DNA from 3 places in the Lentzea rhizosphaerae genome. Region 2 is predicted to be linked to each of the others. Evidence: riboswitches for the same ligand, from Rfam matches in the RefSeq annotation. Region 2 holds a riboswitch; each other region holds the start of a gene.
The links. A riboswitch is a leader RNA that binds a small molecule or an ion and turns the genes downstream of it on or off. The one in region 2 is predicted to bind S-adenosylmethionine.

Region 1: linked by a shared signal. The riboswitch ahead of ACFOWZ_RS17920 (aminotransferase class V-fold PLP-dependent enzyme) and the one ahead of thrC (threonine synthase) in region 2 are both predicted to bind S-adenosylmethionine.
Region 3: linked by a shared signal. The riboswitch ahead of ACFOWZ_RS42885 (methionine ABC transporter ATP-binding protein) and the one ahead of thrC (threonine synthase) in region 2 are both predicted to bind S-adenosylmethionine.

What each region holds. Positions count from the first base shown of each region.
Region 1 is NZ_JBHRZI010000015.1:213,149-218,183, reverse strand. Features, by position in the region: gene ACFOWZ_RS17930 (M28 family metallopeptidase) at 1-81, opposite strand, end outside; gene ACFOWZ_RS17925 (potassium/proton antiporter) at 213-1,700, shown strand; SAM riboswitch class IV at 1,774-1,888, shown strand; gene ACFOWZ_RS17920 (aminotransferase class V-fold PLP-dependent enzyme) at 1,926-3,257, shown strand; gene lspA (signal peptidase II) at 3,281-4,027, shown strand; gene ACFOWZ_RS17910 (RluA family pseudouridine synthase) at 4,129-5,013, shown strand.
Region 2 is NZ_JBHRZI010000029.1:9,313-14,347, reverse strand. Features, by position in the region: gene ACFOWZ_RS32450 (DNA internalization-related competence protein ComEC/Rec2) at 1-626, shown strand, start outside; gene thrC (threonine synthase) at 628-1,884, opposite strand; SAM riboswitch class I at 1,896-2,026, opposite strand; gene holA (DNA polymerase III subunit delta) at 2,105-3,082, shown strand; gene ACFOWZ_RS32435 (helix-turn-helix domain-containing protein) at 3,067-3,858, opposite strand; gene ACFOWZ_RS32430 (hypothetical protein) at 4,029-4,388, shown strand; gene ACFOWZ_RS32425 (DUF4258 domain-containing protein) at 4,388-4,702, shown strand; gene ACFOWZ_RS32420 (DUF2283 domain-containing protein) at 4,690-4,899, shown strand; gene ACFOWZ_RS32415 (class I SAM-dependent methyltransferase) at 4,946-5,035, opposite strand, start outside.
Region 3 is NZ_JBHRZI010000046.1:225,063-230,097, forward strand. Features, by position in the region: gene ACFOWZ_RS42875 (MetQ/NlpA family ABC transporter substrate-binding protein) at 1-565, opposite strand, end outside; gene ACFOWZ_RS42880 (methionine ABC transporter permease) at 664-1,347, opposite strand; gene ACFOWZ_RS42885 (methionine ABC transporter ATP-binding protein) at 1,344-2,342, opposite strand; SAM riboswitch class I at 2,561-2,654, opposite strand; gene rsmA (16S rRNA (adenine(1518)-N(6)/adenine(1519)-N(6))-dimethyltransferase RsmA) at 2,743-3,573, opposite strand; gene ACFOWZ_RS42895 (transglycosylase family protein) at 3,752-5,035, opposite strand, start outside.

The DNA.
Region 1 (5,035 bases), on a different contig from region 2:
CAGGGCCGCCGGAGCGGCTGCCTGTGCCGTGGTTGCTCCGGCCACCGTCAAGGCGGCCGCCAGTGCGATCAGGATTCTCATGGTTCAACTCCAGTGCAGGGTTGGGATTGAGCCACTGATCAACATGCTCCTGTGCGCATGAGCCCGGTAGAGGAGAACGGCGGGTTGTTGTGACGCGTCGGATTCGTCCAATTCGGTGGTGATCAACGAGAATGGTCCGGGTGGGTGACGTGACGGTCGTTCTGGGCGTCGGCGCGGCCGTGCTGCTGATCTCCGTGGTCGCGGTGCGCGTGTCGACTCGACTCGGTCTGCCCTCGTTGTTGTTGTACCTCGGCATCGGCGTGCTGCTCGGCGAGTCCGTGGCCGGCATCAGGTTCGACGACGCCGACCTCACCCAGTCCCTCGGCATCGCGGCTCTCGTGCTGATCCTGAGCGAGGGCGGGCTCACGACCCGTTGGCAGGCCGTGAAGTCCTCGCTGTGGTTAGGTGTCGCACTGTCCACAGTGGCCGTTGCGGTGAGCGTCGCCGTGACGGGAACCGCGTTGCACTTCCTGCTCGGCCTCGACTGGCGGATGGCGTTGCTGTGGGGCGCGGTGCTGTCGTCCACCGACGCGGCCGCGGTCTTCAGCGTCCTGCGGTCGCTGGGCGTCGGGGCGCGGCTCACCGGCGCGCTCGAACTGGAGTCCGGCCTCAACGACGCGCCGGTCTACCTCGCCGTCGTGCTGCTGGCGTCGTCGGACCGGATCTCGTGGACCGCACCGCTGCTCGTGGTCTACGAACTGGTCGCGGGCGCGCTCATCGGTGTCGCGCTGGGCTATCTCGGCGGCGCTGGGCTGAGACGTGCGGCGCTGCCCGCCACCGGCCTGTACCCGCTCGCCACCGTGGCGGTGTGCGTGATCGCTTACACCGCAGGCGATCTCGCGCACGCGTCCGGGTTCCTCGCCACCTACGTGGCCGCGCTGGTGCTCGGCAACGCCCGCCTGCCGCACCGCGCCGACACCCTCTCGTTCGCGGAAGGGCTCGGCTGGCTCGCGCAGATCGGGCTCTTCGTCCTGCTCGGCCTCTACGCGTCACCGTCGCGGCTGCTCGACGTGCTGGTCCCGGCGTTGATCGCGGGTGTGGTGGTGACGTTCCTGGCGCGGCCGCTGTCCGTCGTGCTCGCCGCGCTGCCGTTCAAGGTGCCGTGGCGCGAGCAGGCGTTCCTCTCGTGGTCGGGCCTGCGCGGCGCGGTGCCCATCGTGTTCGCGCTGATCCCGTTGATCCAGGGCGTTCAGGGCGCGCGCGAGCTGGTCGACGCGGTGTTCGTGCTGGTCATCGTGCTGACGGTGGTGCAGGGCACGACGTTGCCGTTCCTGGCGCGGCGCCTCGGCCTGGTGCGCGCGGGGGAGCCGCAGGAGGTGCAGGTCGACTCCTCGCCGTTGGACGAGCTGGGCGCCGAGCTGCTGCAGGTGCACATCCAGCGCGGGTCGAAGCTGCACGGCGTGTACATGTCCGAGCTGAGGCTGCCGACCGGCGCCACGGTGAGCCTCGTGGTGCGCGGCGGGAAGAGTTTCACGCCACAACCGACGACGCGGCTGCAGACCGAGGACCAGTTGCTCATCGTCACCACGGAAGAGGCGCGCGAGGCCGCTGAGCGGCGCGTTCGTGCCGTGGACCGGGCCGGTCGCTACGCCCGCTGGAAGGGCGAGACCGGCGAATAGTCGGTCTCCGAGGCTTCTCACGATGTGATCGGGTGTCGACGCGCTCGGTGACCCTCCGCTAACGTCGTCGGCAGGTCATGAGAGCCAGCGTCAAGCCCAAGCTTGCTGGCCGGCAACCCTCCAACCGCGGTGGGGTGCCCTTGGTGAGGACCTGGTCCGGCGCGTGGGGCGCCGGTCAAGCGCGGGCCTTCGCGACACGGGGCCCCTGGCCTCGGAGGCAGCTCGATGACGCTCGCGATCACCAAGACCACCAGCACTGCGGTTCCGGCTGTCGTCGGCGCTGACCTGCGCGTTCCACTGGTCACCGGAGAGCGCGTCACCTACGCCAACCTCGACCACGCGGCGAGCGCGCCGTGTCTGCAGGAGGTGCGCGACGCCGTCGACGAGCTGCTGCCCTGGTACGCCAGCGTGCACCGCGGCGCCGGGTTCGCCTCGCAGGTGTCGACCCGCGTCTACGAGCAGGCGCGTGACCGCATCCGCAGGTTCATCGGGGCGCACTCGTCCGACGCCGTCGTCTTCACCCGCAACACCACGGACTCGCTGAACCTGTTGGCGCGCAGCGTTCCCAAGAACACCGCCGTCGTCCTGTTCGACAGCGAGCACCACGCGGCGCTGCTGCCGTGGCGCGGTCCGAACGTTCAGCGCATTCCCGCACCGTCTTCGTCTGGCGCCGCGATCGTCGCGCTGGACCGGGCGTTGGCCGCCGCCCCGGTCGGCCCTCGGCTCGTGATCGTCACCGGGGCGTCCAACGTCACGGGTGAGCTGTGGCCGGTCGCGGAGCTCGCGAAGGTCGCCCGCCGGCACGGCGCGCGGATCGCGCTCGACGCCGCGCAGCTCGCCCCGCACCGCCCGGTCAACGCCCGTGAGCTGGGCGTCGACTACGTCGCGTTCTCCGGTCACAAGATCTACGCGCCGTTCGGTGCGGGCGTGCTGGTCGGTCGCGCGGACTGGTTGCAGCAGGCCCAGCCGTACCTGGTCGGCGGCGGTGCCACGTCGAAGGTGACCGACCACGGCGACCGGCTCGGCGTGGCCTGGTCCGCGGTGCCGGAGCGGCACGAGGCCGGCAGCCCGAACGTCGTCGGCGTGCACGCGCTCGCGGCGGCCTGCGAGATCCTGTCGCGGCACTGGGAGCAGACGGTCGCGCACGAGCAGGAGCTGCTGGCCCGCCTTCGTGAAGGGCTGCGCACGATCCCCGGCTTCCGCGAGCTGTCGATCCTGACCGACGTCGACAAGGTCGGTGTCGTGAGCTTCACGATCTCCGGCTTCGACGCGGGCTTCCTCGCGGCGGCGCTGTCCGCGGAGTACGGCATCGGTGTGCGGGACGGCGCGTTCTGCGCGCACGTGATCGTGGGCCGCCTGGTCAAGCAGGTCGGGTCGCACGAGGACCGTGCCGTGCGCGCGTCGATCGGCCTCGGCACGACGGTCGAGCACGTGGACCGGTTGGTCGCCGCGCTGCGCACTCTCGTCACCGAGGGGCCGAAGTGGACCTACACGCAGCGTGACGGACGGTGGGTGCCGGAGGACGACGGCCGAACCCTGCCGCCGTTCCTCGCGTAGTCCCTGTAGTGGACAATGACCTGGTGAGTGACGAGTCCAAGGCCGCCGAGAAGGCTGCTGCCGACCCTGCGGAAGAGCAGGTCAGCGCGCCGGAAGCGGTCGAGGAACCCGCGGCGGCACCGGACGACGCCACCGAGGAGTGGGCGGAGAAGGCTTCGGAAGAAGCCGCCGGGAAGGACTCCGGCGACGACGTCGTCGAGCCGGAGTTCTCGATCACCGGATCGCTGCCGGAGCCGAAGACCAAGACGCTCGCGGTGCTGGCGGGCGGTGTGCTGGCCCTGGATGTGCTCACCAAGGTCGTGTCCGTGGCGTTCCTCGAGGACTCCGGCCCCATCAAGCTGTTCGGCGGGGTGCTCTACCTGACGTTCGTCCGCAACCCCGGTGCCGCGTTCGGCCTGGCGGAGGGCATGACGTGGATCCTGGCGCTGATCGCGCTGGGAGTCGTCGGGTTCATCGCCTGGATCTCGCGCAACCTCCGCTCCCAGGGCTGGGCCGTCGGCCTGGGCCTGGTGCTGGGCGGTGCCGTGGGCAACCTGGTCGACCGCCTCTTCCGCGAGCCGGGGCCGATGCGCGGTCACGTGGTGGACTTCCTGTCGCTGTTCGACCCGTACGGCCGTGTCTGGCCCGTGTTCAACCTCGCCGACATGGCGATCGTCGGCGGTGGCGCGGCGATCATCGTCCTCGCGCTCAGGCGGCACGACTACGACGGGACGATTCACAAGGACGCTCCGGTGCCCGTGGAGTCCGACGGTCTGACGGAGCCGAAGTAGCTGGTCCTGATAGGTTCAGCAGGTTCTGCAAGGAGAAGAAGGTCGAGGCCCCGCGCGTGAGCGGATACCGAACGCTGCCGATTCCCGACGGTCTGGACGGCATGCGCGTCGACGCCGGCCTCGCGAAGCTGCTGGGTCTGTCCCGCACCGCCGTCGCCGCCATCGCCGACGCCGACGACGTGCTGATCGACGGCCGTGTCGTGGGCAAGTCCGACCGGCTGACCGCGGGCGCCATGCTCGAGATCACGCTGCCGGCGCCGCCGCAGCCGATCACCGTCCAGGCGATCCCCGTCGAGGGCCTGGTCGTGATCCACGAGGACGACGACATCATCGTCGTCGACAAGCCGGTGGGTGTCGCCGTGCACCCGTCGCCTGGCTGGACCGGCCCGACCGTGGTGGGCGGGCTCGCCGCCGCCGGTCACCGGATCGCCACGTCCGGCGCCGCCGAGCGCCAGGGCGTCGTGCACCGGCTCGACGTCGGCACCACGGGCGTGATGGTCGTCGCGAAGTCCGAGTCCGCGTACTCGGCCCTGAAGCACGCCTTCAAGGAACGCACCGTCGACAAGGTCTACCACGCGATCGTCCAGGGCCACCCGGACCCGATCAAGGGCACCATCGACGCGCCGATCGACCGGCACCCGAAGCACGACTACAAGTTCGCCGTGATGAACTCCGGCAAGCCGTCCATCACGCACTACGAGGTGATCGAGGCCTTCCGCGCGGCGTCGTTCGTCGAGGTGCACCTCGAAACCGGCCGCACGCACCAGATCCGCGTGCACTTCTCGGCTCTGCACCACCCGTGCGTGGGCGACCTGACCTACGGCGCCGACCCGACGCTGGCCAAGCGGCTCGGGGTGACGCGGCAGTGGCTGCACGCGCGCCAGCTCGGGTTCCACCACCCGGCCGACGGGCAGTGGGTCACGTTCACCTCGGAGTACCCGGAAGACCTGGCTTCGGCGTTGGAGAAGCTGCGCGAAGAGGGCTGATCGCGTCTGGGTGAATCACCGG
Region 2 (5,035 bases):
CGAGCCCGCACGTGCTCGACGTGTTGCGGGCGGGAGGCGCCCTGGTGCTGCGCACGGACAAGGACGGCGACCTGGCGGTGTTGCCAGGAAACCGAATCGTACGAAGGAGAAGAGATGAACGACGTCTGGGTCAGGCTGTTCAACGGGCGCTACCCGATCCCCGGTGGCACACCGGGGCTCGCGTGGGCGCTGTGGCAGATGAACTACTCCGCCACGCCGTGGCCGCACGAAGAGCTGAAACCCGATTTCGGTTTCTACATCTGCGAAACGCTCGAAGACGGCACGCGCGCGCTCACGTACAAGGCGATCACCACACACGTGCTGCCGCCCACGAAGGCCGCGAAACCGGAGGAGGCTTACGACCTCATGTCGGAGTACGTGTTCGACGACGACCTGAGGATCACGCCGCAGGCCTGGCACGACTACCACTACAACGCGCTCAAGGCGGAATGCCCGTGGCCGCAACGGATCGTGGCGTGGCGCGCGGAGGCGAGCCCGGTCGGACCGCACGTGATGGAGGGCCTGCAACGCTTTCCGCGCACCGGTTGGCTCAGGACCGACGCGATTTCCTTCTGACACAACGCGGTCCGGGGACGTGTGAGCGTCCCCGGACCGGAAGGAGGTGATTTAGCCCAGCGCCTTGATGACGGCCTCGGCCGACGGTGGAACCGTCGCGCGCGGGCCGATCGTGTCGCCGAGCGCGTCGAGGGTCTTGAGGCCGTCGCCGGTGATGAGCAGCACGGTCTCGCCGTCCGGGTCGAGCTGGCCCGCCTCGATCAGCTTCTTCGCCGTCGCCACGGTCACGCCGCCGGCGGTCTCGGCGAAGATGCCCTCGGTGCGGGCGAGGAGCTTGATGCCCTCGACGACCTCTTCGTCGGTCACGTCCTCGATGGCACCGTTGGTGCGGCGCACCGCGTCGAGGACGTAGGGGCCGTCGGCCGGGGCGCCGATCGCCAGCGAGCGGGCGATGGTGTCCGGGCGGACCGGGCGGATGACGTCGTGGCCTTCCTTGTACGCGGCGGAGACCGGGCTGCAGCCGGTGGCCTGGGCGCCGAACACGCGGTACGGGGTGGCCTCGACGAGGTCGAGCTGGCCGAGCTCGCGGAACGCCTTGTCGACCTTGGTGAGCTGCGAGCCGGACGCGATCGGCACCACGATCTGGTCGGGCAGGCGCCAGCCCAGCTGCTCGGCGACCTCGTAGCCGAGGGTCTTCGAGCCCTCCGCGTAGTACGGGCGGACGTTGACGTTCACGAACGCCCAGTCCTCGTGCTCCGCGGCGAGTTCCTGGGCCAGGCGGTTCACGTCGTCGTAGTTGCCGTCGACGGCGATCAGGGCGCCTTCGTAGACCGCGCTCATCAGGATCTTGGCGCGCTCGAGAGAGGAGGGAACCAGCACGACCGACTGCCAGCCCGCGCGGGCGGCGGCCGCGGCGACGGCGTTCGCCAGGTTGCCGGTGGACGGGCAGGCCAGGACCTTGAAGCCGAGCTCACGGGCCGCGGCGAGGGCCACGCCGACCACGCGGTCCTTGAACGAGTGGGTGGGGTTGCCGGTGTCGTCCTTCACCCAGACCTTGCGGACGCCCAGGGCCTTGGCGAGGTTGTCGGCCTTGACCAGGCGGGTGCCGCCGGGGTCGGTGTTCGGGTGCTGTTCCACAGTGGACGGAACGGGGAGAAGGCCGCGGTAGCGCCAGATCGACTTGGGGCCGGCCTCGATGTCCTCGCGCCGGATCCTGCCGAAGTCGTAGGCCACTTCCAGCGGCCCGAAACATTCCAGACAGGCGTACTCAGCAGCGAGAGGGGTCTCATTTCCGCACTCACGGCACAGCAGTGCACGGGCGGGGCCGAGGTCGAAGGTCGTGCTCGTGGGCACAGTGACAGCAGTCATCGCGAGGTATCTCCTCATCTTTCCCGCGAAATCGAACGGGTCGGAATTGGCACCGTGATCGTCCGCGCGCAGTGATGCACTGCTGCTGACGCCGGTTGCCGGGGCTTCTTCGGGCCGGTCCCTCTGCCCCTCTGGATGAGCGGTGTTCAGTTGTGGCCACCAAGCTACGGCAACAGTCCGCGGCTCAGCCACCGACGTCCACGATCCGGGACGTGGGAGGATGCGGAGCGTGAGCGCACCGGAGTCACTGCACCTCGTCGTCGGCGAGGAGGAGTTGCTGGTCGAACGTGCTGTTCGGGCGGCGCTCGAGGCCGCACGCGAGGTCGATCCGAACGCCGATCTGACCCGTGTGCAGGTGACTGACCTCACTCCTCCCGAGCTGGCCGAGCTGGTGAGCCCGTCGCTGTTCGCGGAGGGGCGCGTGATCGTCCTGCAGAGCGCGCAGGACATCACCAAGGAGATCGCCGAGACGGTGCTCTCCTACGTCAAGGCGCCCGCGGACGGAGTCACGCTCGTCGTCGTGCACACGGGCGGTGGTCGCAGCAAGGCGGCCAAGGACCTGCCCGGACAGCTGAAGAAGGCCGGTGCCGCGGTCACCGAGTGCGCCAAGATCACCAAGCCCGGTGAGCGGGAGGCGTTCGTGCGCAACGAGGTGCGGCGGGCGGGCGGCAAGATCGATCCGGAGGCCGTCGCCACGCTCATCGACGCCGTGGGCACGAACCTGCGCGAGCTCGCCGCCGCGGCGTCACAGCTCGTGTCGGACACCGACGGCAAGGTGACGGTCGACGAGATCCGCCGCTACCACCAGGGCAAGGCCGAGGTGACCGGGTTCGCGGTCGCGGAGAAGGCCGTGACCGGTGACCGTGCGGGAGCCATGGAGGCGTTGCGCTGGGCCATGCAGCTCGGCGTGCCGCACGTGCTGGTCGCGGACGCGCTCGCGGACGCGGTGCGCACGGTCGCGCGGGTGTCCGCGGTGGGCCGTGCCGACCCGTTCAGCCTGGCGGGTCCGCTCGGCATGCCGCCGTGGAAGATCAAGAAGGCGCAGGCCCAGGCGCGCGGCTGGGACCAGTCCGGTCTCGCCGACGCGATGCAGGTGGTCGCGGGGCTCAACGCCGACGTGAAGGGTGTGGCGGCCGACGCCGACTACGCGCTGGAGCGTGCCGTGCTCAGGATCGTGGCCGCTCACGGCCGTCGTTGAGCGGTGTCGATCATGAACCGCTGATCGCACGCACCGACGAGTGCCTCGGCGCTCTCGCCCGTGCCCGCGATGCCGACGCAGCCGCGGCCTTCGACGCGCAGGGTGTACTCGGCCTCCGAGTGTTCGAGGGTGAAGGGCGTGGCTTTGGTGCAGTCGTCCCACGGCTCCAGCAGACCGTCCTCCAGCACCTTCAGACATCCCTTGCCGAACTGCGGGTGGTGCCACGCGATGCGGTACGCGCCGGAACCGAGTGGTTCGAGCGTGGTCGTTTGCGGTGCCACGGCGGAACACGGTCGTTGCACGGCCACTAGCGGGCCGTAGCGGCCGTCGCGCACGTGTCCGTCGGTCAGGCACAGGTCCGGCGCGGCGACCGGCCTGATCCGCACCGGTGAGGTCGGGACCGAGGTGCCGGCGGGCGCGTCCCGGCCACCGGACACCGCGAACCAGGTGCCCGCCGCGGCGACGACCACCAGCGCGGAAGCCGCCGACCACCACACCGAACGACGTCGCTGGACCGCCGGTGTCGCAGCGGGTTCGGCGATCGAGGCGCGGGCCTGCTGCCACGAGTCGACCTGGTCACCTTCACCGCACGCGTGCACGAACGCGTCCAGCACGTCCGGTGCCGGTAGCCGCTTTCCCGCGAGCACGTCGGCCAGAGTGCTGCGCGCCAGCACCTTTCCCCGCTCGGCGGCGCGTTTCTCCAACTGGCGATAGGTGAGGCCGGACCGTTGTTTCAGCTCGCGCAACGACGCGATGAACTCCCCCTGGCTGTTCACGTCTCCCGATCATGCCGTCCGGAGGCGCCCCTGACCAGGCCGGACAAGGTCGGACTGACCGGACGGCCGCATCCACTTGTACGACCGCCGCTGATCTCGGAAAGCTCAGTCCCGCCCCGGCCGGGTGCCTCAACGAATCGGAATCCAACACAAAACGAGGGGTGGCTGACGTGCGTGGAATTCGCGCTGCGTTGACCGGTTTGGCACTGGTGGGCTTGTCGTTGTCCGGCGCCGCGACGGCGAACGCGGAGGGCATGTCCGCGATGGGTGGCTGCGGCGAGGTCAAGAACCCGAAGACGTCCGGTGCCAAGGCGCACTGGGAGCTGAGCTGCCGGGACGGCAAGATCCGCGTGAGCGGCTGGGTCGAGGACACCGACGCGGACGGCCAGTGCGCGAAGGTGAAGGCGGTGTTCGCGAGCGGCAACACGGAGTTCAGCAGGGCGGCGTGCCCGAAGGGCAAGCGCATCCCGTTCGACTGGGCGCATCCCGGCTCGGTCGCGAGCGTCTACCTCTTCGAGTACGACGCGTGATGGCAGGCCTGGTCAGGCTCTGCGCCGCCGTGCTGGCGGCCATGTTCATCGCCACCGGTATCGCGCAGGCGGTGCCTCCCGAACCGGTGCTGCAGGTGCAGGCGGGCGCGCCGTGCTTCGTGTCCGGCTACAGCCTGCACGCCCAGGAGCAGATGGCGGCGCGACGCATCACGTCCGACCACGTCGAGAACGTCGTGCACGACACCTGCAACCGCGCCAAGAAGCAGAGCAACGGCACGTGGAAGTACACGGATCGCAAGATCACCGTCGTTGCCAACAACAACGGCTACGTTGTGACGGTATGGCGCAACTAGTCAGCTGGGACCGTTCGGTGAACGCCGCCTACATCGGGTTCCGCGAGATCGGGCCCGGCGAGGCCGCGAAGCAGGTCACCGTCACCGATGAGGACGGCAGCATCGCTGTCGTGCTCGACTTCGGAGCCGACGGGGAGCTGCTCGGCATCGAACTGCTCGACGCCGAGCGCCAGCTGCCGAGGGAACTGCGCGACTGACGACGAAGGGGTCTCACTCCACGCGGGTGAGGCCCCTTCCGCCGTCTCACCGTCGCGGAATCCCGATCAGGTACTGGGCGCCTGTGAAGCCGGGTTCGACGCCGATCGTCCAGCCGAACGACTCGGTGCGGTCCAG
Region 3 (5,035 bases), on a different contig from region 2:
CGTCGGTGTCCTCCAGCGAACGCGGCAGCTGAGCGGCCTCCAGGGGCACGAACTGCAGGTTCTTGGGGTTCTCCGCCACGTCGCGCGTGGTCGGCTGGTCCACGGCCTTGAGCTTGATCAGGCCGTTGGCTTCGAGGAGCTTGAGCCCGCGGGCCTCGTTCGTGGCGTCGTTGGCCACGGCGACCTTGGCGTTCTGCGGCAGCTCGTGGAGCTTGCGGACCTTCTTCGAGTAGAGACCCAGCGGCTCGACGTGGACGGGCTCGACCCACTCGACCTGGGCGCCGCTCTCCTTCGTGAAGGTCGCCAGGTACGGCACGGTCTGGAAGTAGTTGGCGTCGAGCGAGCCGTCGACCAGCGCCGTGTTCGGCTGCACGTAGTCGGTGAACTCGACGACCTCGATCTTCAGACCCTTCTGCGACGCGAGGTTGTCGGCCACGTACTTGAGGATCTGGGCGTGCGGGACCGGGGAGACGCCGACCTTGAGGGTGTCGGACGTGTTCGTGCCGGACGAGCAAGCGGACAAAACAGTCAAAGCGACCGCGATCAGGGCAGCCTTAATACGCATTTCGTTCCTTTTGAGAGTTTCAGCGGCGGAAAGTTTCAGTGCACGCGGGGAGCTTTCGTTCGCTCTGGCCGCACGAGAGGGCCCCGCGTGCCGAAAAGTCAGACGGAGGCGTGCCGGCGCCGGTCGGACGCACGGGCGGCACGGGTGAAACCGAGCTGGATCACGGTCGTGAGCACGGCGAGCCACGCCACGGTGCTCCACAGGATCCGGTCGTTGAAGCGCTGGTAGCCCTCGCGGATCGCGAGGTCGCCGAGGCCGCCACCGCCGATCACGCCCGCCATCGCGGAGTACCCGATCAGGGCGATCACGGTGACGCCGATGGCGTTGATCAGCGCGGGCAGCGACTCGCGGATCAGCACGCTCCTGACGATCCTCAACGTCGAGGCGCCGGTGGTGATCGCGGCCTCGACCACGGTCACGTGCACCTCGGACAGGATGTTCTGCACGAGCCGCCCGACGAACGGGATGGCGCCCACGGCCAGCGGCACGATGACCGCGGTGCTGCCGATGGAGCCGCCGACGATCAGGCGGGTGACCGACGTGAGCGCGACGAGCAGCACGATGAACGGCATCGAGCGGCCCAGGTCGGTGACGAAGCTGAGAATTCGGTGCACCGCGGCGTTCGGCCGCAGCCCGCCCTTGGCGGTGAGCTGCAGCCAAACCCCTACGGGAACTCCTAGTGCGGTGGCGATGACGGTGGAAACGCCGACCATGTACAGCGTTTCACCGGTGGCCTCGACGAGGTAGCTGACGACGTCGGGCCAGGGTGTAGCAGACCTCACGCAGCTACTCCCTGCGGTCCCTTCAGGGACCTCTGCACCGCACCGCCGGCCTCGCCGATCCACTCGAGCGCGGAGTCGGAGCGCTCGCCGTTCAGGCCGAGGCGGAACCGCGCGACCGGCGTCTCGCCCAGCCGCGTGAGGCCGCCACCGACGATGTTCAGCTCGACGCCGAACCGGTGCGAGGCCTCGGGCAGCAGCGCGCCGACCGCGGCGAACCCGACGAGCACGACGTCCGCGACGCGGTCGTAAGTGTTCTCGTTGATCGGGTTCAGGTCGACGGCGGGCAGCAACGCGGAACTCGTGCGGCTGGCGGCGTCACCGACCAGGTCGAGGACCTTGCCGTGCTCGACGACACGGCCCTGCTCCAGCACGGCGACGTCATCGCAGATCTTGCGGACCACGCCCATGTCGTGCGTGACGACGAGCACGGTCACACCGAGCTCAGCGCGCGCACGGTCGAGCACGGTCAGCACGGAACCGGTGGTCTCCGGGTCGAGCGCACTGGTGGGCTCGTCGGCGAGGAGCACGGACGGGTTCGCGGCGAGCGCACGCGCCACGGCGATGCGCTGACGCTGGCCGCCGGACAGCTGGTCGGGGTACGCGGTGGCCTTGTCGGTGAGGCCGACGAGGTCCAGCAGCTCACCCACGCGGGTGCGGCGCTGCGGCCCCGGAACGCCCGCGCTCTCGAGGGGAAGGGCGATGTTGCCGGCCGCCGTGCGCTGGCGGAGGAGCGAATCCCCCTGCGGCACAACGCCGATCTGCCGGCGGGCGGCCCGGAGGGCACTCCCGTCAAGGCTCGTGATGTCGGTGCCATCGACCCGGATCGCACCGGAGTCGGGACGCTCGAGCAGCGCAACGCAGCGCGCGAGCGTCGACTTGCCGGCCCCGCTCGGGCCGACCACGCCGAGCACGGTGCCCGCCTCGACGTCGAGGGTCACGCCGTTCAGGGCGTTGACACCCTGGAAGGACTTGGTGAGGTTTTCGACAGTGATCACTTCTGCTCCACGGCTGCGCGCGACGGCACACACGCCCTTGTGCGGGCTGTGCGCGATCGAAGTTCTGCTCAGGTGTGTGCGCCACTCGTTGACTGAGTGCGCGTCAAAGGACTTTGAGAAGGCGCCTTAGACGAGGTGGCGACGACATGCAGAAGCGGTGCGACGGCACTGGTCGACGACTCGACGGCGCGTCAGCATTCGCGAAGTGCACATGTGATCCTCCATCGGTCCTGGCGTTAGCACCTGCCCGCATCCAGCGGGTGGTTGCTGCGACGTCGTAGAGCCAGGTCTCTCGGTCGCTCCGGATGGCACTTAGCAGTCAACCGGACAGACGTTCGGTTGCGCAAGCCAGATTCGGATTCGTTCGACAGATCACACTGATGGCCGAAAGATCGCCGGGTCAGACCTCGGCGATCCGGACAAAGTCGATCACGCTGAGCTGTTCGCCCCTTTGCTGGGGGTCGATGCCAGCCTTCTGGAGCAGTTCGTCGGCCTGCTCGGCACCGCCGGCCCAGCCCTTGAGGGCGGCCCGCAGCGTCTTGCGGCGCTGGGCGAAGGCGGCGTCGATGATCTCGAACAGCCTTTTCTTGTCCACTGTGGACAGCAGGGTTTCGTGGCGCTGGAACCAGACCAGGCCCGAGTCGACGTTCGGGGCGGGCCAGAAGACGTTCTTGCCGATGCTGCCGGCCTTCTTGGCGTTGGCGTACCAGGCGAGCTTGACGCTCGGGACGCCGTAGATCTTGTTGCCCGGTTTTGCCGCCATTCGGTCGGCTACCTCTGCTTGGACCATGACCAGACCCTTTTGGAGGGTCGGGAGTTCGGCCAGCAGGTGGAGGACTACCGGGACCGCGACGTTGTACGGGAGGTTGGCGACGATCGCCGTGGGTTGTTCTGGCAGGTCCTGTTGGGTGACCTTCATCGCGTCTTTCAGGACCACGTGGAGTTTGTCGGCGTTCTCCGGGTCCATCTCGGATGCGGTCTGGGGGAGGCGTTGCGCGAGTTTGGGGTCGATCTCGACGGCGATGACCTGTTTGGCTGGTGGGAGGAGGGCCAGGGTCAGGGATCCCAGGCCTGGGCCCACTTCCAGGACGACGTCGTCGTTGGTGAGCTCGGCTGCCGTGACGATTTTGCGGACCGTGTTGGGGTCGTGGACGAAGTTCTGGCCCAGTTTCTTGGTTGGGCGGATGTCCAGCTCTTCGGCTAGACGGCGGACTTCGGCGGGTCCCAGCAGGCTCACTCGGGCATTGTCGCAGGGTGGGTGTTGCGCGGGTCGGCTCGGGTTGGGTGGCTCGGTCCCCCGGCACGCCAGGTTCCGTGTTGCTGTGGCGGGTGCTCCCTCCCCTGCCCCGGAAACGGCGATGGCCGCCCTGGCGAACCAGGAGCGGCCATCGGTCGAGTCAGGTGCGGGCTTACGGCAGGCCCAGCTTCGCGCGGCAGCCCGGCCACGCCGAGTACGTGCCGCCTCGGCCGTCGCGCAGCTTGGTGGCCACCGCGATCTGCTGTTCGCGCGTTGCCTGGTGCGGGAGGGGGGCGTAGGCCTGGCCACCATAGGCGCGCCAGGTGCTCGCGTCGAACTGCAGGCCGCCGTAGTAGCCGTTGCCCGTGTTGATGGCCCAGTTGCCGCCCGCCTCGCACTTGGCCAGGCGGTCCCAGACCTCGCCGTCGGGGAGGGGCTTGGTGCCCACGGTGATCTTCTTGGGCTTCGGCTCCTTGGTGACCTTGCCGCCGATCTTCTCGCGGCTGATCTCCTTGCCGTTCTTCACCGTCACGCGGTAGGTCGAGATCTGCTCGCCCGCCTCGCCCGGGTCGGTGACCTTCTGCTCGCCCGCGTTCATGTTCGGGTCGTTGGTCTTCTCGACCGGCGGGGCGACGGGCTCGTTCACGTTGATGACCGTGACGCCGGTGCGCGAGATGTAGACCTCGGCGCCGGTGGCGAGCTTCACGTCGGTACCAGAGGCGACTGCGTCCTCGGGGCCGAGGGAGAGGTTCTCGTTCTTCAGGAGCTCGTCGACGGTGACTGCGGTCGTCTGGACCTCGCGGACCGGGTTCGCGCCGTCGAACAGCTTGATGTTCTTGCGGGTCTTGACCTCGAGGTTCATGCCCTCGAGCGGGATGTCCTGGGTGCCGGGGGCGGAGAACCACGCGCCCTCGGTCGGCACGCCCATCTGCTTCGCGGCCTCTTCGACCGTGACCGAGCGGACCCAGTCCTCGCGGGCCTGGCCGTCGACGCTCATCTTGAGCAGGCGGCCGCGGTCGAGGCTGATCTTGCCGCCGTCGGAGATCGGGGTGTTGAGCGACGGGGACAGCGCGTCGTGCTCGCCGACCTTGATGCCCTCTTCTTCGAGGACCTCGCCGACCGTGCCCTCGTACGAGTGGACGGTCTGCAGCGCGCCGTCGACCTCGACGGTCAGCGACTTGTCCATCGCCATCGCGGTCACGCCGCCGCCGGAGATCGAGACGAGCACCGCGGCGACCGCGCCCTTGAGGAAGCGGCGCTTCCAGGACGAGACGGCCGTGACGAGCAGCTGCGGGTCGTTCTTCTCCTCTTCCTCCGACGGGAGGACGAGGGGCGGCATGATCGTCGTCTCGGCGTTGATGAGCCGGATCAGCTCGTCGACGTCGACGTTCGCGGTGGCGAGCAGCTCGTCGGCGTCCGGACCGAGCACCTCGAGCACGTCCGCGGGCGAGATGGT